Regions from separate parts of the Qiania dongpingensis genome, predicted to be linked through region 1. Evidence: riboswitches for the same ligand, from Rfam matches in the RefSeq annotation. Region 1 holds a riboswitch; each other region holds the start of a gene.
What was found. Region 1 has a riboswitch for ZMP and ZTP ahead of H9Q78_RS06780 (formate/nitrite transporter family protein). Riboswitches for the same ligand answer to the same signal wherever they lie in the genome.
Positions count from the first base shown of each region.

Region 2: linked by a shared signal. The riboswitch ahead of H9Q78_RS07815 (formate--tetrahydrofolate ligase) and the one ahead of H9Q78_RS06780 (formate/nitrite transporter family protein) in region 1 are both predicted to bind ZMP and ZTP.
Region 3: linked by a shared signal. The riboswitch ahead of purH (bifunctional phosphoribosylaminoimidazolecarboxamide formyltransferase/IMP cyclohydrolase) and the one ahead of H9Q78_RS06780 (formate/nitrite transporter family protein) in region 1 are both predicted to bind ZMP and ZTP.

Region 1 is NZ_CP060634.1:1,418,489-1,426,721, forward strand. It holds gene rpoB (DNA-directed RNA polymerase subunit beta) at 1-2,077, opposite strand, end outside; gene H9Q78_RS06770 (hypothetical protein) at 2,330-2,770, shown strand; gene H9Q78_RS06775 (MATE family efflux transporter) at 2,909-4,288, shown strand; gene H9Q78_RS06780 (formate/nitrite transporter family protein) at 4,378-5,145, opposite strand; ZMP/ZTP riboswitch at 5,335-5,416, opposite strand; gene yajC (preprotein translocase subunit YajC) at 5,472-5,753, opposite strand; gene tgt (tRNA guanosine(34) transglycosylase Tgt) at 5,780-6,925, opposite strand; gene secD (protein translocase subunit SecD) at 6,938-8,233, opposite strand, start outside.
Region 2 is NZ_CP060634.1:1,668,326-1,676,558, reverse strand. It holds gene proS (proline--tRNA ligase) at 1-711, shown strand, start outside; ZMP/ZTP riboswitch at 1,085-1,168, shown strand; gene H9Q78_RS07815 (formate--tetrahydrofolate ligase) at 1,270-2,943, shown strand; gene H9Q78_RS07810 (CCA tRNA nucleotidyltransferase) at 3,191-4,555, shown strand; gene glnA (type I glutamate--ammonia ligase) at 4,686-6,116, shown strand; gene nagB (glucosamine-6-phosphate deaminase) at 6,172-6,909, shown strand; gene H9Q78_RS07795 (Gfo/Idh/MocA family protein) at 6,979-7,932, opposite strand.
Region 3 is NZ_CP060634.1:703,361-711,593, reverse strand. It holds gene pabB (aminodeoxychorismate synthase component I) at 1-537, shown strand, start outside; gene H9Q78_RS03370 (aminotransferase class IV) at 589-1,341, shown strand; gene H9Q78_RS03365 (metallophosphoesterase) at 1,518-2,648, shown strand; gene H9Q78_RS03360 (putative ABC transporter permease) at 2,683-3,237, shown strand; gene H9Q78_RS03355 (aldo/keto reductase) at 3,337-4,362, opposite strand; ZMP/ZTP riboswitch at 4,532-4,614, shown strand; gene purH (bifunctional phosphoribosylaminoimidazolecarboxamide formyltransferase/IMP cyclohydrolase) at 4,667-6,217, shown strand; gene H9Q78_RS03345 (hypothetical protein) at 6,623-6,805, shown strand; gene H9Q78_RS03340 (response regulator transcription factor) at 7,123-7,794, shown strand; gene H9Q78_RS03335 (sensor histidine kinase) at 7,819-8,233, shown strand, end outside.

The DNA of each region.
Region 1 (8,233 bases):
CCATACCGGTTCCCACAGCCGGGGCCTCGGTGCTCAAAAGCGGCACGGCCTGTCTCTGCATGTTGGACCCCATCAGGGCACGGTTGGCATCGTCGTTCTCCAGGAACGGAATCATGGCCGTCGCCACGGAAAATACCATTTTAGGCGAAACGTCCATCAAATCTATTTTTCTCTTCTCAAATTCGGAAGTTTCCTCACGAAAACGTCCGGAAACATTATTACGCACAAAATGGCCCTCATCATCAAGGGCTTCATTCGCCTGTGCAACAATATAATTGTCCTCTTCATCGGCAGTCAGATAGACCACGTCATCCGTTACCACAGGATTCTTCGGATTTGTGGTTTTGTCCACCACCCGGTAGGGGGCTTCCACGAAACCGTACTGATTTACTCTGGCGTAAGTGGCCAGGGAGTTGATCAGACCGATGTTGGGACCTTCTGGAGTCTCGATGGGGCACATTCTTCCATAGTGGGAATAATGTACGTCACGGACTTCGAAGCCGGCGCGGTCTCTGGACAATCCGCCGGGCCCCAGCGCAGACAGACGGCGCTTATGAGTCAGCTCAGCCAGAGGATTGTTCTGGTCCATGAACTGGGACAGCTGGGAGCTTCCGAAGAATTCCTTCACCGCCGCCGTCACGGGCTTGATATTGATCAGCGACTGGGGGGTGATCCCCTCAATATCCTGAGTCGTCATCCTCTCACGAACGACACGTTCCATTCTGGAAAGGCCGATGCGGTATTGATTCTGAAGAAGCTCTCCCACGGCGCGTATCCTTCGGTTGCCCAAATGATCGATATCGTCGTCGTTTCCGATGCCTTCTTCCAGATGCATATTATAATTAATAGAAGCAATGATGTCTTCTTTTGTGATATGCTTGGGAATCAGCTCATGCACATGTTTGTGAAGAGCCTCTTTTAAATCCTCTGCCGGCGCTTCGGCATATTCTTCCAGTATAGGTTTCAGCACAGGGTAGAATACTGATTCTGTAATACCGGCTTCCCTGGGATCGAAATCCACATATTTGGAAAGGTCCACCATCAGGTTGGAAAGGACTTTCACCTTCCTGGCTTCCGTCTGGATATAGACAGAGGGAACCGCGGCGTCCTGAATCTCCACGGCCAGGGCCTTGGATACCTTGACTCCTGCTTCCGCTATGATCTCACCAGTCTCCTGATTCACCACATCCTCCGCCAGGATATGGCCCGCGATCCGATTTTTAAAATGGAGCTTCTTATTAAATTTATAACGTCCGACCTTCGCCAAATCGTATCTTCTGGGGTCAAAGAACATACTATTAAGCAGGCTCTCCGCACTGTCAACGGACAGCGGTTCACCGGGACGGATTTTTTTGTACAATTCCAAAAGGCCATCTTCATAATTGTCTGAAGTGTCCTTCATAATACTCGCTTCAATCTTCGGTTCGTCGCCGAAAAGCTCGCGGATCTCTGCATTGGTTCCGATACCCAGCGCACGGATGAGGACTGTCACCGGCACCTTTCTTGTTCTGTCAACACGGGCAAAGAACACATCATTGGAATCCGTCTCATATTCAAGCCATGCGCCTCGGTTGGGGATAACAGTACAGGAGTACAGGGTCTTACCTACTTTATCATGGGCAATTCCGTAATAGATACCAGGGGAACGTACCAGCTGGCTGACGATGACCCGCTCCGCGCCGTTTATCACAAAAGAACCGGTGTCGGTCATGAGGGGCAGATCGCCCATGAAGATCTCATGCTCACTGATTTCATCAGTTTCTTTATTCATCAATCTGACACGTACCTTCAGCGGGGCCGCATATGTGGCATCCCTTTCCTTACACTCTTCGATGGTATATTTAATGTCGTCCTTACATAAGGTAAAATCGACAAACTCCAAACTCAAGTGTCCGCCGAAGTCTGCGATGGGAGAAATATCCTCAAAGACTTCCTTCAGCCCCTCATCGAGAAACCACTGATAAGAATCCTTCTGGATCTCGATCAGGTTCGGCATCTCAAGGACTTCTTTCTGTCTTGAGTAACTCATTCTTACGCCTTTACCGGCTTTCACCGGGCGTATTCTGCAATTTTCCATTGACGTTTCACCCCTGTTTTCTTTATAATCAACTACAAGTAATCATTTAACCATTCCAATCTCAGGGCACATGAGACCACAATAGTGCACATTCCATCTTAACATCTCGAAGTCAAGCTGTCAATTGATTTTTTCTTAATAATTGCCATATTTTACATGGTTTATGCGTTTTTCCTGCCTTATTTGCTTGCAACTCGTCCAAATTAATGGTATAATGCAAGGTGCGCGAAAAAATTTCAGGAGGTACCCTTTATGGCTTTGTGGTTAAAGATCGTAATCATCGTTCTGGTGATTGTCGTTGCCGCTCTGGTCGCTCTTTACATCCTGGGAACCAAAATGCAGAAGAAGCAGGCTGAACAGCAGTCCATGATGGAAGCCATGGCCCAGACGGTGTCCATGCTCGTCATTGACAAGAAGCGGCTGAAGATCAAGGATGCCGGATTCCCGAAAATGGTGTATGAACAGACCCCGAAATACTTACGAAGGGCGAAGGTCCCTGTGGTCAAGGCAAAGGTCGGGCCGAAGATCATGACTCTGATGTGCGACGAGCAGGCGTTCGCCGTTCTTCCTATTAAACAGGAAGCCAAAGTAGTCATCAGCGGCATTTACATCACCAGTGTCAAAAGCGTGCGCGGTTCTATCGTGGCGCCGCCCAAGAAGAAAGGCTTGTTTGCCCGTTTCCGGAAAAAGTGAGCCGAAGAACACGAACATTGACAGACTGCAACTTAAAAAGATTGCTCAAGGGGCTATATATTTTCTTTGTTTTCTGATTCAAAACAAAGGGATATATAGCCTCTTTCTATTACTTTAAATACAGAAAGGAAAATACCAATGAAAGCTTCAGCTACCACTGGGAATACTCCCTCTTCCAATCCACTCGGCAGCGCGAACATGTTCCCGCTCCTCCTCAAGATGGCCGTCCCTCCCATGCTGTCCATGCTCATCCAGTCTCTATACAATATCGTGGACAGCATCTTTGTGGCCCGTCTGAGCAGCGATGCCCTTTCCGCCGTTTCCATTATTTACCCCATACAGAATCTTTCCCTGGCGCTGGCCGTCGGGACCGGGGTCGGCCTCAATTCCTACATTGCCCGGAATATGGGGGCCGGCCGCACCTCTGCCGCAGAAGACGCTCCCGCTGTCGGCATGGTTCTGACCGGCATCCACTATGTGATCCTGGCCCTTCTGGCAAGCCTTCTCATCCGCCCCTTTGTCGGCATGTATACGCAGGATGCCTCCATCCGGTCCATGTGCTATTCTTACGGATATATCGTCATGATCTTTTCCTTCGGCCAGCTGTTCCATATCACGGCAGAAAAGATCCTGCAGTCCACCGGAAACATGACAGCTCCTCTCGTCCTTGTGGGAATCGGCTGCATCATCAATATCATTTTGGACCCGATCATGATCTTCGGCCTCCTGGGCTTCCCTGCCCTCGGGGTGGCAGGCGCCGCCATCGCCACCGTGACCGGTCAGATCATCTCCGGAGCCATCGGCCTTCTCATGGTAGCCAAGGGAAAGGCAGGGCTTCCCCTGCGCCGCCCCCACCGGGGCATGATCACCAGAAACATCCTGAAGCAGATCTATAGTGTGGCCATTCCCTCCACCATGATCATGGCGCTGCCCTCTGTTCTGGTCGCCGGCCTGAACCGGATTCTTTCCGGCTTCTCTCAGATGGCAGTCACCGTATTCGGCGTCTATTATAAACTGCAGACCTTTGTCTATATGCCGGCCAACGGCCTGGTGCAGGGCATACGCCCGGTCATATCATTCAATTACGGAGCCGGAAACATCAAACGGGAAACGGACGCCATCCGGATCTCTCTGATGATCTCCGTAGCAGTGATGGCTGCCGGCACTCTCCTGTCGCAGGCCATACCGGTCCCCATTCTGCAGATCTTCAACTCGGATAAAAGCATGCTGTCCATGGGAGAAACAGCCCTCCGGATCATCAGCATCGGTTTTATCCCCTCGGCCCTCGGAATCATTACCTCAGCGGTATTTGAGTCCATCGGAAAAGGCCTGCCCAGCCTGAGTGTCACGCTGCTTCGCCAGCTGGTCTTTGTTCTTCCTCTGGCTTTCCTTCTTTCCCGGGCATTCGGCCTGGACGGCGTCTGGACTGCCCTGCCTGTATCAGAAGCGCTCACAGCCGTATATGCCGGAGTCCTGCTCACAAAAGAGCTGAAAAAGCAGAGAGAAGTCCACTTTTAAAGATTTATGTGGTGTACGGATGCAAAACAGCGTGCCGTCTACCCACGGCACGCTGCTCTTTTTTTGATACCTTCTATATCTATTATCGTTTATTTTCTGCTGATCAGGTAGTAAGGAAGTGCGGTGAATACGATGCCTCCTACCATATTGCCCAGGGTAACGAACAGCAGATTATTCAAAACGCCGCCAATGGAGATCGCCACGCCGTTGGGGTCAAGGAGTCCAACGCTGAAGAATGTCATGTTTGCAACACTATGCTCACAGCTGCACACCATGAAGATCATGATACACCATACGGTCATGATCAGCTTGCCGGATTCGGATTTCATTTTGATCCCGCACCATACAGCCAGACATACGCAGATGTTGCAGATGATTCCTTTAAAGAAAAGCACAAGCGCCGGCGCAGAAGCTTTTGCCGCGGCAGCTGTTGCGAAATATGTACCGACATCACCGGTAGGAACCTTCGTAAAATGAAACAAGACGGAAATCAAAACAGAACCCACCAGGTTTCCGATATAGCAGAATATCCAGAGTTTGATGGCTCCGCCCCAGCTGATCTCTTTTTTCATGGCCGCGGAAGACATCACAAAGTTATTGCCGGTAAAAAGCTCGGCACCGGCCATGATAACAAGGCTCAGTGCGGATGCAAACAGGAAACTGGTGGTGATCTTCACCGCGCCGGTGGCCCCTGCCGCCGTCATGATACCGCCCATGGTAAAGCTTATGAGACCGCCAAGACCAATGAACATACCGGCCACCATGGCAGAGATGAAATAACCGAGCGGGTTATTTTTCATAAAATTCAGCTTGTTCTTTCCCGCATTCGCCACTGCTTGAAACTCGTCTTTAAACATAATACTGCTCCTCCTTTAAACGCGCCATCCTGCAGAAACCCCATTTTATACCTTCCGCACATGGCCTGTGTGATGTGGGCACCCACTTTGTCCAGCCCCCGCCCCCTCTGCCTCCACTCCGGAAACTCCGTCTGCCAAAGGCCTGCATATCCCTCCAGGATACAAAAAAGGACAGCATCCGTGATCTACAAATGCTGCCCAGACGGTCGGCTCATATGGGCTTCGACTGCACCGTGTTTCTCACGTTTGCCCGTCAGCAATCGAAACCTTCGTTCTATGTTAATAATATAACACACCTTCCAAAATACGTCAACCTCTTTTACCGATTATTCTGCAACTTCTGCTTTTTCCACATTGGCAATCGCAGTCTTCTCCATGGGGATACGGCAGTTCTTGTTGCTTCCGAACTCTACGATCACCACATCATCTGTGATATCGATGATAACGCCGTAGAAACCGCTTGTTGTCACCACACTGTCTCCAATCTCCAGGCTGGAAATCAGGGACTGCAGTTTTTTCTGCTGTTTTTTCTGGGGCCTGATCGCGATAAAATACATGAAACCGATGATGACCACAATATAAATAACCCAAAAACCTACACCGCCCATACCGCTGGCTGTCACAAAATTCATATTCATTCTCCTTTTTCCATTTCAGGACGGCTCATGCGCCCCAGTTTTTCTTTTTTATATTCCGCAAAACGATGCTCTTCAATCGCTTCCCGAATCTCTTTCATCATTGTATTATAAAAATATAGATTATGCAAGACGCAAAAACGCATCCCCAGCATTTCTTTGGCTTTCAAAAGATGGCGGATATAAGCCCTGCTGTACCGCCGGCACACCGGGCAGCCGCATCCTTCTTCTATGGGTCTGTCATCCAGCTCGTATTTGGCGTTGAACAGATTCATCTTTCCATGGTCAGTATAGACATGGCCGTGACGCCCGTTTCTCGTAGGATATACGCAGTCAAAGAAGTCCACGCCCCGTTCCACCGCTTCCAGGATATTGGCAGGAGTGCCGACTCCCATTAAATACGTGGGCTTGTCCTCCGGAAGATGCGGCACCGTTACATCCAGTATCCGGTACATCTCTTCATGAGTCTCTCCCACAGCCAGTCCTCCTACGGCATACCCGTCCAGATCCATTTCGGAAATGATATCCGCGTGCCGGATCCGTATGTCCTCCAGAGTTCCCCCCTGATTGATCCCGAATAAAAGCTGATGGCGGTTTATGGTATCCGGCAGGCCGTTCAGCCTCTCCATCTCCGCCTTACATCTGGCCAGCCATCTGGTAGTCCTCTCCACAGAGTTCTGAATATATTCCCTCTCCGCCTTGGCCGGCGCACATTCATCAAACGCCATGGCGATGGTAGAAGCCAGATTGGACTGGATCCTCATGCTTTCCTCCGGTCCCATAAAAATCTTCCGTCCGTCCACATGAGAGTTGAAATACACGCCCTCTTCTTTGATCTTCCGAAGCCCTGCCAGGGAAAACACCTGAAATCCGCCGGAATCCGTCAGGATCGGCTTGTCCCAGGACATGAACTTATGAAGACCGCCCAGCTTTTTCACCGTCTCATCTCCGGGCCGGACATGCAGATGATAGGTATTGGACAGCTCCACCTGTGTGCCGATCTGCTCCAGATCCGAGGTGGCCACGGCTCCCTTAATGGCAGCCGCAGTCCCGACATTCATAAAGACCGGAGTCTCTATCACACCGTGCACCGTTTCGAGCCGGGCTCTTTTGGCCCTTCCGTCCTTCGTCAATATTTTATACATAAATACCGCCTGTTATTTCGTTTCTTTTTTTCTCATCTTAGTCTTCATTAAGTACCAGATAGGGCCCGTCAGGAATACGGAAGAATACGCTCCGCACACAATGCCCACGATCAGCGGCAGTGCAAATTCCCGGATCGAGGACACGCCCATCAGAAATAGCACGAATACCATGATAAAGGTGGTCAGGGAAGTATAAATACTCCTGGTCAGCGTCTGGTTGATGCTCAAGTTCACCACCTCGCTCAGTTCAGCCCTGGCGCCCATGGCCTTCTGGTTCTCACGGATACGGTCAAAGATCACGATGGTGGCATTGATGGAGTATCCCACAATGGTCAGCATACAAGCGATAAAGGTATTGCCGACGCTCCACTTGGTGATGGCATAAAAGGCCAGGACGATCAGCACGTCATGGACCAGTGCCAGGACTGCGCTGGTCGCGAACCGGATATCCTTAAACCGGAACCAGATATAGATCAGCATGAATATGGTAGCTACCACCACAGAGAGAATCGCGTCTCGTTTCATCTCTGAACTTACAGTCGCGCTGATGCTGTCCGCCTTGATGCTCTCCGTATCAACCCCGTACGCTTCCTCCAGCTTGCTGTTCAGCTGCTCTCTTTCATCCACCGACAAGGTCCTGGTCTTTATGATGACCTCATTGGTGCCGCTCACCTTCTGCGTCTCAACATTGGCATCGCCGGTCACTTCCTCCACAAGAGGAACCACATCGCTGTGGATGGTCTCCATGGATAAATCTTCATTAAAGGTAACGTTAGTGGAAGTGCCGCCCTGGAACTCCAGGCTGTAGTTGAGGATGCTTCCCTGTTCTCCTCCCGCGTAAACGCCCATGGCCACAAAACCGGCAGCGATCACCACCAATGAACAGATGATGCATATATATTTTTTCTTGACAAAATTAATCTTCCTAGGCGCTTTTGCCTTGCCATACAGCTTCTCCGACTGGAAGCCTATATTATACAGGGACCTCAGCGCGAACTTCGTCACGACCAGGGCCGTGAACATCGAAAGTACGATACCGAGCGCCAGCGTCTGGGCAAAGCCTTTTACCGTACCGGAGCCTCTCCACAGAAGCACCGCCGCCGCGATCAGCGTGGTGACATTGCCGTCGATGATAGCAGACAGCGCTTTGGAAAAGCCTTCCTTGATGGCCGCCTGGACTTTACGCCCGGCCGCCAGCTCCTCACGGATTCTGGCAAAGATGATGACATTGGCATCCACCGCCATACCGATGGACAAAATGATACCTGCGATTCCCGGAAGAGTAAGGGTGATATCAAAAGCGCTCAG
Region 2 (8,233 bases), 250 kb from region 1:
TTTGATATTCAGTATTCTGACAGCCAGAATCAGCTTCAGTACGTGCACCAGACGTCATGGGGCATGTCTACCCGTATCATCGGCGCGCTCATTATGGTGCATGGAGACGACAGCGGCCTGAAGCTTCCTCCGAGGATCGCGCCGGTGCAGGCAATGGTGATTCCGATTTCTCAGAGAAAAGAAGGCGTGATGGAAAAGGCCGCTTCTCTCCGTGACGTACTGAAAGAAGCCGGTATCCGCGTGAAGCTGGATGATTCCGACAAGAGTCCGGGCTGGAAATTCAGTGAACAGGAAATGAGAGGAATCCCTATCCGCGTGGAAATTGGTCCGAAGGATATGGAACAGAACCAGGCGGTGATCGTCCGCCGCGATACCCGTGAAAAGCTTGTGGTATCACTGGATGAGCTGGCAGAAAAGGCAAAAGAGATCCTGGATTGTATCCAGAAGGATATGCTGGCTCGGGCAAAGGAGCATTTGAAGGAGCACACCTATGTGGCCAGGGACTATGAAGAATTCAAGAAGATCGTGGCAGAGAAGCCGGGATTTGTAAAGATGATGTGGTGCGGCGACGAGGCATGTGAGCTCAAGATCAAAGAGGATACAACGGCGACCTCACGCTGCATGCCGTTTGAGCAGGAACAGATCACGGATGTGTGCCCGGTATGCGGAAAGCCTGCAAAGACGATGGTATATTGGGGCAAAGCATATTAAAGATAAGTGAAATCATTTTTAATTAGCTCCTATCAAGCTCCAGCTAAACACCGGCAGAAGTTCCGGACCGTCACGATTTCGGTTCGCTGACGATGCAGGGGGCGTTTTATCTCCGCTCCAGGAGTACCACTCACATGTCGACGGAAAATCCTGATGATTTTCCTGTCTCCGTTTCTGCTTTCCTCCGCCTGGGGAACACCGGCCGCTGCTCTGCGGCGCCCGCCTTTAGGCCGGCCCGGAATCGGATTTCCTCTTGCCTTGTCAATCAGGCAGAGAAAACCTGTTTCGGGCATTTCCTGCTCAGGGGATGTATGAGAATCAAAATAGGTGCTTGACAAATGCTTAACAACGTGTTAGTATACAAATATCAAAACGAAGTTCCGATTACTGACGGATAATTGTGGAGTACCACAGTGGAATCGGAGCCATATAAGAGCCGACCGTCTGGGCAACATTTGTTTCTGAATGTTGTCCTTTTTTGTTCTCAAAAGCTGGAGGGTTAGCCGGCCGGGAGCAAAAAGGGCAGAAATATTTATATACATATAGGAGGGTATTATTATGGGATTCAAAAGTGACATTGAGATCGCACAGGAGTGCACAATGGCTCCGGTAACGGAGATCGCGGCAAAGGCAGGGATCGAGGAGAAGTACCTGGAGCAGTACGGAAAGTACAAAGCAAAGATCGATTACAACCTGTTGAAAGAGTCAGACAAGAAGGACGGAAAGCTGGTGCTGGTCACCGCCATCAACCCCACACCCGCAGGGGAAGGGAAGACGACGACGACGGTCGGCCTGGCAGACGGCCTCCAGAAGATCGGAAAGAACGTCATGGTAGCCCTGCGTGAGCCTTCCCTTGGGCCGGTGTTCGGCGTGAAGGGCGGAGCGGCAGGCGGCGGATACGCCCAGGTAGTGCCCATGGAGGACATCAACCTCCATTTCACCGGTGACTTCCACGCCATCGGAGCGGCGAACAACCTGCTGGCAGCCATGCTCGATAACCATATCTATCAGGGCAACGCCCTGAACATCGACCCCAGGAGGATCACCTGGAGGAGATGCGTGGACATGAACGACAGACAGCTGCGTTTTGTGGTGGACGGACTGGGCGGAAGGACGAACGGGATGCCCCGCGAGGACGGCTATGACATCACCGTGGCATCGGAGATCATGGCGGTGCTGTGCCTGGCATCCGACATCACGGATCTGAAGGCCCGTCTCTCCAGAGTCATCGTAGGATATACCTACGATCAGAAGCCTGTGACAGCAGGGGATCTGAACGCACAGGGAGCGATGACAGCCCTGTTAAAGGATGCGCTGAAGCCGAACCTGGTGCAGACACTGGAGCATGTGCCGGCCATCGTACACGGCGGCCCCTTCGCGAACATCGCCCATGGATGCAACTCGGTGATCGCGACAAAGATGGCGATGAAGCTGGGCGACTATGCGATCACAGAAGCTGGCTTCGGAGCAGACCTGGGAGCAGAGAAGTTCCTGGACATCAAGTGCCGGATGGCAGGGCTCAGGCCGTCGGCAGTAGTAGTGGTGGCGACGGTGAGAGCGCTGAAGCACCACGGAGGAGTGGCCAAGGCAGACCTCAACAATGAGAACCTGGAAGCATTGGAGAAGGGGCTCCCGAACCTGCTACAGCATGTGGACAATATGAAGAACGTATATAAGCTGCCCTGCGTAGTGGCGATCAACGCGTTCCCGACGGATACCAAGGCGGAGCTGGATCTTGTGGAAGCGAAGTGCCGTGAGCTGGGAGTGAACGTGGCGCTGTCCGAGGTATGGGCAAAAGGCGGAGAAGGCGGAGTGAAGCTGGCAGAGGAAGTAGTGCGCCTCTGTGAGGAGCCGAACGATTTCAGCTTTTCCTATGAGCTTGACGGCAGCATCGAAGAGAAGCTGGATACCATCGTGAAGAGAGTATACCATGGCAAGGGAGTGGTGCTGACGGCGGCAGCGAAGAAGCAGGCGAAGCAGCTGGAGGAGCTGGGCTATGGAGACTGCCCGATCTGTATGGCGAAGACGCAGTACAGCTTTTCGGATGACCAGAAGTTACTGGGAGCGCCGAAGGACTTCGAGGTGACGGTAAGGAACCTGAAGATATCGGCAGGAGCAGGATTCATCGTGGCATTGACAGGAGAGATCATGACGATGCCGGGACTGCCGAAGGTACCGGCTGCAGAGAAGATCGATGTGGATGAGAGCGGCAAGATCACTGGCCTGTTCTAATCCGGCATAACATTACTGATTATTTCTTTTTCATAGATTTGCGCCCGTTGTCTGACGGGCGGAGTTACAAGGGAGAGGGTTTTAAGCAATAGGGAAAGGCCATGTACAGTGGGGTGCATGGCCTTTTTTCTTGCCCTCTGAGTTTAAAATGTGGTATGATATATCCACGACTTGTCATAGCATGATATGACAGAGATCCGTGCCGCGGACGTTTCAGCTGCGGCGGAGGAAAGAGAGGGGCCTTGTTATGAAGATTGAGATTCCGCCTCATGTGGCTTCTATTATCGGTATCCTGGAGGAGGCTGGATATGAGGCCTATGCTGTGGGAGGCTGCGTCAGGGACACGCTTCTGGGGCGGGTGCCGGAGGACTGGGATATTACCACGTCGGCCAGGCCGGAGCAGGTGAAACGGCTCTTTCGGAGAACTGTGGATACTGGCATCCAGCATGGAACTGTCACGGTTCTCATGGGGAAATGCGGATATGAGGTGACCACATACCGTCTGGATGGAGAATACGAGGATGGGAGACATCCGAAGGACGTCACTTTTACGGCGAGCCTTAAAGAGGATCTCAGGCGGCGGGATTTTACCATCAATGCCATGGCTTACAGCGATAAATCCGGAATTATTGATGAATTCCATGGAATGGATGATCTGAAATCCGGAATCATTCGCTGTGTGGGAAGCGCAGGAGAGAGGTTTACGGAAGACGCGCTGCGTATCCTGAGGGCGGTACGGTTTTCTGCCCAGCTGGGATTTTCCATAGAAGAGGAAACGAAAAAGGCGATACAGAGGATGGCCCCCCGCCTGGAGCTGATCAGCCGGGAGAGAATACAAGTGGAGCTGGATAAACTCCTGTGTTCACCGCATCCGGAATATTTCCGCCAGGCGTACGAGCTGGGAATCACCGCCGTGGTGATTCCGGAATTTGACCGGGCCATGGAGACGCCTCAGAGAAACCTTTATCACCGGCTGTCGGTGGGTGAGCATACGCTGAGGACGCTGGAAAACATAAGGGCGGACCATATCCTGCGCTGGACGATGCTCCTTCATGACCTGGGAAAGCCTCAGGTGAAGTCGGAGGATGAACAGGGTAATATCCATTTTTATGATCATGCGGAGGCTGGCGCGGAAATAGCGAGGAAGATCATCCGGGGCCTTAAGTTTGACAACGCTACTTTGGAGGCGGTGACTACCCTAGTCACATATCATGACTTTCCGTTTCCCATTTCTAAAGAAGGAGTGAGGAAAGCGCTGAACCGTGTGGGAAGGGATCTGTTTCCTCTGCTGATGGAGGTATGTACCGCTGACAGTATGGGAAAGAACGAATACGCAAGGGAGACATATCTGCCAAAGCTCCTGCAGGTACAGGAATATTACAAGGAAATCCTCGAGTCCGGAGATTGTGTGTCTCTCAGTGAACTTGCCATAAAAGGCGGAGATTTGATTGGCGCAGGCATGAAACCGGGAAAGAAGCTGGGTGAATGTCTTCAGAGATGTCTGGAAGCGGTGCTGGAATGTCCTGAACGGAACACGAAGGGGTATTTACTGGACTTTGCCGCGCAGATATGGAAGGAAGAAAGGACGCCGGAACCAGAATTTCACGAATAAAGAAATTAATTAAATTACTTATGATTATTCGGAATAATGCTTCTCTTATTGTCATTTATTTGGAACATGTTATACTCAAAACATACTATACAGGCTGTGAATGACGCATGGCTGGAACGGAGGGTTTTTCATGAAGACGAGCGCGGATATCCAAAGGATGTGCGAGGAATTTCAAATTCAGATGATTGATTTTAAGATGACGGATATTGACGGCAGATGGCGCCATATCACCATTCCCAGAGAGAGATTTGACGACGATATATTCAGATACGGCGTTGGCTTTGACGGATCCAATTATGGATATGCGCCGATTGAGAAAAGTGATATGGTGTTCATTCCGGATCCTGACAGCGCAGCCGTCGATCCGTTTGCCGGAGTCCCCACGCTTACCATGTGCGGCAATGTATGCACCATAGGGGAAAAGGAAAATATACCCTTTGACCAGTATCCGAAAAATGTCAGTCTGAGAGCGCTGGAATATATGAAAGAGACCGGGATTGCGGATCGGATGGTCATCGGGCCGGAATTTGAATTTTATGTACTGGATAAAGTGCGCTATCAGATATCGCCGGAATTCAGCGGCTATCAGGTGGATACCCGCCAGGCAGAATGGAACTGCAGCTTGTCTGTTCCCGGGAATAATGGCTATGAAGTGACTTATAAGGGCGGCTATCACGCTTCTGCACCCCAGGATGTGGGATACGATCTGAGGAGCAGGATGTGTCTCGCCATGGAAGACTGGGGAATCAAGGTCAAATACCATCATCACGAGGTGGGCGGTCCGGGTCAGATGGAAATCGAAGTGGAGCTGGGCGATATGGCAGAGATGGCCGACAACACCATGATCATAAAGTATATCATCAAAAACATGGCCGCAGCCGAAGGAAAGACCGCGACTTTTATGCCTAAGCCCATTTATAAAGAGGCAGGGAACGGCCTTCATGTTCACATGCTGCTTTTCAAGGACGGAAAACCGGTGTTCTATGACGAGAATGGCTATTCCGGACTCAGCCGGGAAGCCCATTACTTTATCGGCGGACTTTTAAAGCATATCGCTTCTCTTTGCGCCTTTACCAATCCGTCCACCAATTCCTTTAAAAGGCTGGTGCCTGGCTATGAGGCTCCTGTCACCATTGGATATGCCACCTCCAACCGAAGCGCGGTCATCCGGATTCCTGCCTATGCCAAGGCTCCGGAGACGAAACGGTTTGAACTGCGAAACCCTGACGCCACGGCGAATCCCTATTATGCGTATGCGGCGATCCTGATGGCGGGCCTGGACGGCATCCGGAATAAAATAGACCCGGAGGCCAATGGATGGGGGCCTTATGATTTCAACCTGTATCATCTTTCTGCCGAGGAGCAGAAAAAGATCAAGGGGCTTCCCAGATCCCTGGGTGAGGCATTGGACGCTCTTTTGGCGGACCATGATTATCTGACTGCCGGCGGAGTGTTTCCGGAGCGGCTGATAGAGATATGGCTGGAGAAAAAACGGGCGGAGTTAAAGGAGATTGAGCAGATTCCCAGCCCGGCAGAATTTAAGTATTATTATGATTTATGATGATCCGTATTGATGGAATTGTCGATATGTTTTTTCAAATGGAAAGGGAGAAATGATGAAGGTTATTCAGGCAGATAATTACGAAGATCTGGGAAAAATCGCAGGAGAAATGATATTTCGGCAGATGGAAGCAAAGGACGACAGTGTCCTAGGCCTGGCGACAGGAGAGACCCCTGTGGGAATTTACCAGTATCTTGCGGAAGGATATCAGGACAGGAATCTGAGCTTTTCAAAGGTGCGTACAGTAAATCTGGACGAATATATTGGCATGGACGGGAGCAATGAGCAGTCCTACCGCTATTTTATGAATAAACATCTTTTTAATAAGGTGGATATTCGAAAAGAGTTTACAGAAGTTCCCAATGGCAAATGTGAAGACGTAGAACAGGAATGTCTTCGGTATGAGAAGCGTATAGAGGAATTTGGAGGTATCGATATACAGATTCTCGGAATGGGAGAAAACGGACATATTGGGTTTAATGAACCTGGAAACGAATTTATTTGCGATACCCATGTGGTACAATTGACTGAGGATACGAGAAAAGTGAACGCGCGGTTTTTTGACTCCGCGGACAGCGTACCGGAGCAGGCGATTACCATGGGGATCCGTACCATTCTGAAAGCCAGGAAGATTATTCTGGCTGTATATGGTGTAAAAAAAGCGGAGGCTCTTGCAGGTGTGCTTAAGGATCGGGTGACGCCCTGGCTACCGGCTTCGGTCCTGCAGTTCCATCCGGATGTGACTGTGATCGCGGACGCGGGGGCACTGTCGAAATGCACCGGTCTTTATTGAGCGGAAACAGAAAAGAAGAGCATCCAAAAGGAGACCTGCCGGTATACGGCATGTCTCCTTTTTTGATGCCTATAGATCTTCTGCTTTCAGCAGACGGTCCATCAGCTCCACCACCTTCATGGTACAGTCCATAAACGCGTAAGAATAATCACCGGTGGACAGCGCCTCCTCGATATCCTGTATTTCGTACTGCAGGGCCTTTGAGGTTTCTCCAATTTTCAAAAGCTCTTCAGAACCGTCCGGATAAACCAGAGCCGCCTTGTCGGCGCGCACGTAGTTCATGACGGTTATGTAGGCTTTTTCACCGGCAATGATTCCCCGCTTGGGCAGCTTCGCCCGGAAGGTCAGGTTGACACTGCCGATTTCCTGGGCGCTGGTTTTCAGAGAAATGCTCCACATTTCATCTACGCCGGTGGGATAACGGCCCATTAAATGAGTGAGCTCTGTCAATTCTCCGGACAGAAAATAAGTCACAAAAGAGAGGCCATATGTTCCGATATCCAGCATGGCGCCTCCGCCCAGCTTCGGATTAAAGAAGCGGTTGGAGGGGTCGTCTTCCTTCAGGCTTCCCAGCTCTGCCTCCACAAATTTGATCTTGCCCAATTTACCGGACGCTATCATGCTCTTGATTTCTTTGAAGATAGGCATGTGATAGATGGTCATGGCCTCGCAGAGCAAAAGCCCTTTCTCCTGGGCCATATCGTAAGCGGCCTTCATTTCCTCATAATCTCCCCAGATAGCCTTTTCGCAGAGGACATGCTTGCCATGCTCCAGACACGCCAGGATGCATTTGTAGTGCTGGCTGTTGACGGTAGCTATGTAAACGATATCCACGAGAGGGTCGTTCAGAAGCTCCTCGTAAGAACCGTATGCCCGGGCGGCCCCATACTTTTTCTGGAAGTCCATCGCGGTCTCCAGGGACCTGGATGCCACAGCATAAATCGGGTGAAGCTTTGTCATATTGTCCGCAAATTCATGAGCGATGTTGCCCAGACCTAAAATCCCCCAGTTGAACTGTTTCATTGTCTATCCCCACCTTTCCTAATGGCTGATGATTTTATCACTCTTATTAAAAACTCCACTTTATAGGATACTGCAGTTTTTCCATAAATTCCATAACTATTGGTGCCATGATATGCTGATTTATGGAAAACAGAGTGTACGTACAACAAGACATATATAAAACAAACATAAGGGGAGCAGAGGCGGCGTTATAAAATGAGACTATGTCAAATCGTAAATATAGTGGAAAATGGTCATTTAAATTCATAATAAGCGATAAAAATAAAAATGTCAAAGATTTTTTTTGGGAATTACTTAAAAA
Region 3 (8,233 bases), 720 kb from region 1:
ACAAGAAAACGCGGTGAGACAAAACTGGAGGACGACAGGCTCAGAGAGGAGCTTAAGAATTCCGGCAAGGACAAGAGCGAGCTTTTGATGATAGTGGATTTGGAGCGGAACGATCTAAGCCGTGTATGTGAAAATTATACGGTGAAGGTGCCGGAGCTGTTTTCCATTGAGGAATATGCGACGGTATTTCATTTGGTGTCCACGGTCACGGGCAGACTGCAGAAAGGCAAAGGAGTAATGGATCTGATACGGGCGGCTTTTCCCGGAGGCTCCATTACCGGAGCTCCAAAGATCAGGGCCATGGAGATCATTGATGAGCTGGAAAAGGGAAAACGCGGCCTGTATACCGGCTCCATGGGATATATCACGCTGGACGGATGCTGTGACCTGAATATTGTCATACGTACTCTGGTTTACCGGGACGGCCGGTATTATCTGGGAGTAGGAGGGGGGATCACCTGTGAGTCAGAGCCGGAGTTCGAGTACGAGGAAACGTGTCAGAAAGCGAAAGCGCTGGTGAAAGCTCTGGGGCTCTGAGAGCAGCGGCAAAAGAGCATGATTATAGAGAGAAGGAAAGAGAGAAGAGACATGAAGGTGGATACCGACGACGGTTATTATTATGGGCTGGGGATATTTGAAACGATCGCGGTGGAAAATAACCGGCCGCAGTTTTTGGAAGAGCATCTGCAGAGGCTCTCCAGGTCCATGCGGATCCTGCGGCTGCTTCCCAGGAGAAATGAAGAAGGAGGAGCAGAATGCCGAGGCGGAATAACAGAGAGACGGGTAAATGAGTGGCTGGAAGAGCATCCGATCACCCATGGGGCCTTAAAGATAACGGTATCGGAAAAAAATGTCCTCCTGGAGGAAAAGCGGAATATCTACACCAGGATGCAGTATGAGCAGGGATTTACGACAGATTTTTCTTACGTCAGAAGGAATTCCACCTCGATTTTTACTTATCTTAAATCCTTAAATTATGGTGACAATATTTGGGAGAAAAGAAAAGCAAGAAAGCGCGGGATTGATGAGCCTATCTTTTTAAATGAGCACGGGGAAATCTGTGAAGGTGCGGTATCCAATCTCTTTTTCGTGGAGGAAGGAGGGCGCGTGGTGACTCCGAAACTGTCCTGCGGCCTTCTCAGAGGAGTGGTGAGACAGGTGCTTCTGGAGCGGGGAATGGCGGAGGAGGCGGTCATTTATCCGAAGGATATCAAACACTATAAGGAAGTTTTTTTGACCAATTCTCTTATGAGGATTATGCCCGTCCGGAACCTGGCCGGCTATGATTATAAAGAGAGAGTCATCACAAGAAAACTCATGGAGTGGTTGGAGAGAATCTGACAGAAGATTAGTACCGGCAGAAGTTTCGGACCGTCTCGATTTTGGCTGCGGCTGCCAGCAAGCGCCCGGATGGAAACGGATTTCCTCTTGCTATCCCTTAATACACGTCTTATGGGCAGGCGCACTTCGTGCGGTAAGATATCCTTTTTACTAAAATCACAGGAGACGAAAGATAAATGGAATATTGGCTGAATGTACTTTGGGTAGCACTGGGAGCCTCCGCGCTTCTGTGCGCCGTTTATGTATGGAAACGATTTTATCCGCTTTGGAAGCGGACGCGTCTGCCCATAGGGGTATATATTCTTATCCAGACTGTGTTTGTGGCGGTATTGGCTTTTTCTGCCGCTTTTTCTGCTAAGCTTGAGCAGGAGCAGATAAGTGCTGCGGTCGCCTGTGTCAGCGCAGTCTATATCATCACCATGTCCTATTCCCTGGGACTGTTTCTCATCTCCGATCTCATCCGATTTATATTCCGAAAATGCGGAAAACAAAATAGTGTTACGGCCTGGCTGGACAAAAGCCACGGCGGCGCGTTTCTTATTCTGATCGTGACGCTGGCGGCCGGCATTTATGGGACGGCGAATGCCAGGATCCTGCGGATAACAGAGTATGAGATTTCAGTTCAGAAAGAGTGCAGTCTGGATTCCCTGAATGTTGTCATGATTTCCGACGCACACATTGGAACTGTAGTAGGAAAGGCAGAACTGGACAAACTAGTGGAAAAGACCAATGATCTTAAGCCGGAAGTGGTGTTTTTGTGCGGAGATTTTTTTGACCACAATACGACAGAAAGTCAGAAGGAGTACGCCAGAACGGCCCTTTCGAAGTTTGAGACCGTATACGGGGTTTATTATATTTCCGGGAATCATGAGATTTATACGGAATCGGAATACACTTCTTATTTTGAAGATGCGGGCATTACAGTCCTTCAGGATGAGAAGGCGGTCATCGCGGAGGATATCACCGTTGTGGGCCGAAGGGATATGGAAGAACACAGGCAGTCCATTTACAGCGTCATGGAGGGTGTGGACACCGAACATCCCGTCATACTTCTGGACCATCAGCCCTTCTGCCTGAAGGAAGCGGCTTCTCTGGGAGTGGATCTGGAGCTATGCGGCCATACCCATGGAGGCCAGATGTTCCCCGGCCAGATTTTTACCTTACTCTTTAATGAGATGAATTATGGCCTGCGGACGGAGGGGGATTATCATGTGATAACCAGCTCCGGGGCCGGAGCCTGGGCGCTGCCGGTTAAACTGGGATGTATCAGTGAGATCGTGCATATTAATGTCCGGTTTGAGGGATAGGCAGTGTGCCATAATGGATAGAAAGGGAGCATAAATGAGCTTGGAAGAGGACAGTATGAGGGGCGGGGAAAAGAGAGAAGAAGCATCGGTACGGGCGGGGAGGATAGTTCTCCTATTGTTTGTGTATTCCGTAATAGGCTGGGTCGTAGAAGTGGTGTTCATGTTCTTCCTCTATGGAGAATACTGCGAAAGAGGATTCCTGTATGGGCCTTATTGTCCTATCTATGGTTTTGGACTAGTGGGCCTCGGAGTGCTTTTGAAGCGCTGTCTGAACAAGCCGGTCAGATTCATCCTGCTTTCCATGGCCATATGCGGAGTCTTGGAATATTTGACGGGCGCTGTCCTGGAAGCGGTATTTCATACGGTTTGGTGGGACTATTCCATGTTTCAGTTTCATATAAGCGGGAGAGTCTGCCTGGAGACCTTGATTCCCTTTGGAATATTGTCATATTTATTCCTGCGTTTTATCCATCCGAAGATTGCGGGAATGGTGGAGCGGATTCCGGCCCGGATGCTCTATGGACTCAGCACGAGTATCGTACTCGTCATAATAATAGATTTTATCGCCACGGTCAGGCGATGGATGTAAAGCTTTCAGCTGATAGGGTTTCGGTTTATGAGCGGTACAGGGCAAAAGAAAAACGCTTCCAAAATGAAAGGAAGCGTTTTTCTTTATATCCGATGATCTTTACAAGGGTTTTCCTGCAAGCACTTCTTTGTAATCCTTATAGTTCTCCGCCAAAAGGTCCGGCGTGTTCAGCCCGTAGGGACATTTCTTCATACAGTTTCCGCAGTGGATACAGTCCTCGATCTTTGCCATCATGGCCTGTGATTCAGGAGTCAGATGGCCGGCTGAAGGAGAACGGCGCAGAAGCAGAGACATCCTGGCACAGTCGTCTATCTTAATGTGGGCCGGACATGTGGGCATACAGTAGCCGCAGCCGCGGCAGAAGCTTCCGGACAGAGTCTCCCGCTCTTTGGCGATGAAGGAGGACAGATCCTCAGTCATCACAGGAGGGTTGTCAATATAGGACAGGAATTCATCCAGCTCCTTTTCCCTCTGTACGCCCCAGATGGGCAGTACGTTGTCATATTGGGCCTCAAAAGCGTATGCGGCGGCAGAATTAGTGATCAGTCCGCCGGACAAGGCTTTCATGGCGATAAAGCCCATATTGTGCTCTTTGCAGGCGTTCACGATTTCAATGTCCTTTTCTGAAGCCAGATAGCAGAACGGGAACTGGAGCGTATCATACAGATCGGACTCTATGGCTTCCATGGCCACATGAAGCCGGTGATTGGTGATGCTGATATGCCGGATTTTCCCCTGCTCTTTGGCTTTGAGCATCGCTTCATAAAGCCCAGTGCCATCCCCGGGCTTCGGGCAGAAATCCGGGTTGTGGAACTGCAGGATATCCACGTAGTCGGTCTGAAGGTTCTTCAGGCTGGTATGTAAGTCGTCCCAGAAGCCCTCCACCGTGGTGGACGCAGTTTTCGTAGAAATATAAAGCTTGTCCCGGATTCCCTTGAAGGCATAGCCGACCTTTTCTTCGCTGTCCGAATACTGACGTGCCGTGTCAAAAAAGTTGATGCCGTTGTCATAGGCTTTCCGGAGAAGATATGCCGCGTCCTCTTTGGAGATCCTCTGGATGGGCAAGGCGCCGAAACCATTCTTGTTGACAGTGATTCCTGTTTTTCCAAGTGTTACTGTAACCATACGATACCTCCCAATCATTAGAAAATACTCATTCTCATTAAGAGAAGTATAGTAGGGAAAGGAGGGAATGTCAACCTGGCCGGAAAGAATACCGAAAGGAAAATTTCCGTGAAATCAAAGAAAAGGACTTGTCAAGATTTCTTTTTTATTGTAATATCATAGTGTAAATGCAAGACCGTGCGACTGGCGGAGAGTAGGAGTACCTACGGGGAGCGCGGGATAATATATGAGCCGACCGCCTGGGCAGCCTGAAGGATACTATGGGTTACTCAGGCGTTTTTCTTTTTTAGAAAGGAGCATGAAAATGAGAGCGTTGATCAGCGTATCAGACAAGACCGGCATCGTGGAACTGGCAAAGGAACTCACAAAGCTGGGAGTGGAAATCATCTCTACAGGCGGAACTTACAAAAAACTTACGGACGAGGGAGTAAAGGCCATCGAGGTATCCGAGCTGACTGGATTTCCGGAGTGCCTGGACGGGCGTGTGAAGACCCTCCATCCGATCGTACATGCAGGCCTTTTGGCCATGCGTTCCAATCCGTCTCATATGAAACAGCTTAAGGAGCTGGGAATTCAGCCGATCGACATGGTCATCGTGAACCTGTATCCTTTCAAAGCTACTATCATGAAGGATGACGTGACTCGTGCAGACGCGGTGGAAAATATCGACATAGGCGGTCCTACGATGCTCCGCGCGGCTGCGAAGAATTACCAGGATGTGGCGGTGATCGTGGATCCCAGGGATTATGAGACAGTGCTTAAGGAGATGAAAGAGGATGGAAAGGTATCCCTGGATACCAAGTTCTATCTGATGCAGAAGGTGTTCATGCATACCTCCAACTATGACACCATGATAGCCGATTATCTGAAAGCAGAGCGGAAAGATTATGATCTGCCCGAGACGCTGACCATGACCTTTGAAAAGGTACAGGATATGCGGTATGGGGAGAATCCCCATCAGAAGGCCGCATTCTACCGGGAAGTAGGCAAGAAAAAGGGCACGCTGGATATGGCGGAGCAGTTAAACGGCAAAGAGCTTTCCTTTAATAATATCAATGATGCTAACGGAGCATTGGAGCTCTGCAAGGAATATGACGAGCCGACCGTAGTGGCCAGCAAACACGGAAATCCCTGCGGCGTAGGCAGCGCAGCTACCATTGAGGAAGCATGGGACAAGGCTTATGCGGCAGACAACGTATCTATTTTCGGCGGGATTGTGGCGATCAACAGAGAAGTCACGGCGCCCATGGCGAAAAAGATGGCGGAGGTCTTCCTGGAGGTCATCATCGCTCCTTCCTATGAAAAAGAAGCGTTGGATATTCTCTGTGAGAAGAAAAATGTACGCGTATTAAGACTGCCTGATATCACGGCCATGCAGAGGGAAACGGCTCTCGACTTAAAGAAAGTGAACGGCGGTCTGATCGTCCAGGGCATCGACAACAAGCTGATCGGCGATGAGCTTAAGGTGGTGACGGACAGGCAGCCTTCCGATCAGGAAATGGAAGACATGATGTTCGCCTGGAAGATGGTGAAGTACGTGAAATCCAACGGCATTGCGCTGGCAAAGAATAAACAGTCCGTAGGCATTGGGCCTGGACAGGTGAACAGGATCTGGGCGACCAAGCAGTCTGTGGAGCATGCCGGAGAGCTGATTGGACCGGATGCGACGAAGGGGGCGGTCATGGCTTCCGATGCGTTCTTCCCCTTCCCCGATTGTGTGGAAGCGGCTCACGAAGCTGGTATTACAGCCATCATCCAGCCCGGTGGAGCGATGCGCGACCAGCTGTCCATCGACAAATGCAACGAATATGGCATAGCAATGGTATTTACCGGTATGAGACATTTCCGTCATTGATGCCGGAAGAATAGGAAAATGAAAGACCCCGGAGGCCGGAAGGCCGCGGGGTCTTTGTAGTTCTCGCTGTATAGTTACTTCTTTTCAAAATAAAAAATTTCAATTCGCTGTTTGAGGAAATCCGATCCCATCCAGTCGGTCCTTTCCAACTGACATGGATAAACCTTAATTTTTCCATGTCAGATTCCAACAAAAATCCGTATGATATGCGATTTTTGCCTCCCTGCGTCTGGAAAAATTCTGCTAACGCCTTTGCGGCGCTCGCCTTACGATGGAATCGAATCATTCCTCCTGCGCCTCTTTCCGCACCGGGATAAGGCTTCCGCGTGTTTTGAAAACCATTGGAGCGGACACTGCAGCCCGCTGCGGTGCGCGCGCGGGCTGTTGGTTCTGATCTGGATACTTTTGGAAATCAGAACCTTCCATTGCTGCCAGAATGGTGCGGCAGGCAGGATACCGGCAGAAAGATTCCGGGCCGGCCTAAAGGTGAGCGCCGCAGGGCAGCGGCCGGTGTTCCCCAGGCGGATGGAGGCAGAAACGAAAAATACCGATTCCGTTTCTGAGCGAACCGGAGACGGGAAATCATAAAGATTTCCCGTCGACATGTGAGCGGTACTCCCGGAGCGGGGATAAAGCGGCCCCTGCATCGCCAGCGAACCGAAATCGTGACGGTCCGGAACTTCTGCCGGTGTCTAACTGGGGCTTGGCCGGAGCTTACTAAGAATGATTCCAAAAAGTGTTTTGTATCATACTCTAGGGCATCCCTTAATTTATACCCTCCGGGCAGGCGCACTTCGTGCGGCAAGGTATAATTTCGCAGATTGCATTATACAAGTGAAATATTGCACAGGTTTATGCTATAATAGCCTGTGATGAAAAATAATTGTGCACAATGGGAGGTTGTCATGTATCGTGTGCTGATCGTAGAAGATGATTCTGTGATAGCGTCGTCGGTGAAAAAGCATATGGAGGCCTGGGGGATGGAAGCGGCATGCGTTCAGGATTTCCGGAAGGTTCTGGAGGAATTTTTATCTTATAAGCCCCATCTCGTTCTTTTGGATATCGGCCTCCCGTTTTTCAATGGCTATCATTGGTGCAGCGAGATCCGGAAGGTTTCTAAGGTGCCCATTGTCTATATTTCCTCGGCCTCGGACAATATGAACATCGTCATGGCCATGAATATGGGGGGCGACGATTTTGTGATAAAGCCTTTCAGCCTGGAGGTGCTGACAGCGAAGGTACAGGCGGTGCTTCGGAGGACCTATGATTTCGGGAAGCAGGCGGAGCTTCTGCAGCACAGGGGAGCGATATTGGATATGGATGCGGCGGTCCTCATTTATGAAGGGCAGCGGATAGAACTTTCCAAGAATGAATACCGGATATTGAAAACTTTGCTGGAGAACAAAGGAAAGATCGTCAGCCGGGATATGCTTATGAACCGGCTGTGGGAAACCGATTCTTATGTGGATGACAATACGCTGACGGTGAATGTCACCAGGCTCAGGAAGAAGCTCTCGGAAGCCGGTTTGGAGGAATTTATCTCCACGAAAAAAGGAATTGGCTATATGGTTAAGTAAATCATAGGGAGGAGAATGGGGAAGATGACAAGATTGGCGGTATCCTACCTAAAGGACCATTGGAAGGGATTGTTTCTGCTTTCTGTGTGTTCGGGAATTTTTTTGCTCATTTTTTATCTGGAACAGCTTCCGCTTGCCGCGGTAGCATACGGTGTTCTGCTGTGCTTTTGTGCAGGGCTGGTCCTGTGGGCATGGGACTTTATCCGGTACGCGGGCAGGCACAGCCGCCTGAAACTTTTGAGAAAAACAGTCCTGGTAGACGGAGAAAACCTGCCGGAGCCCCAGTCACTTTTGGAATCCGACTATCAGGAGCTTTTAAAACGAGAGCGTGAAGAAAGGATGCGGATTGAAGATAAGGAGCAGCAGGCCAGACAGGAGATGGTGGATTATTATACCATGTGGGCCCACCAGATAAAAACTCCCATCGCGGCCATGAGGC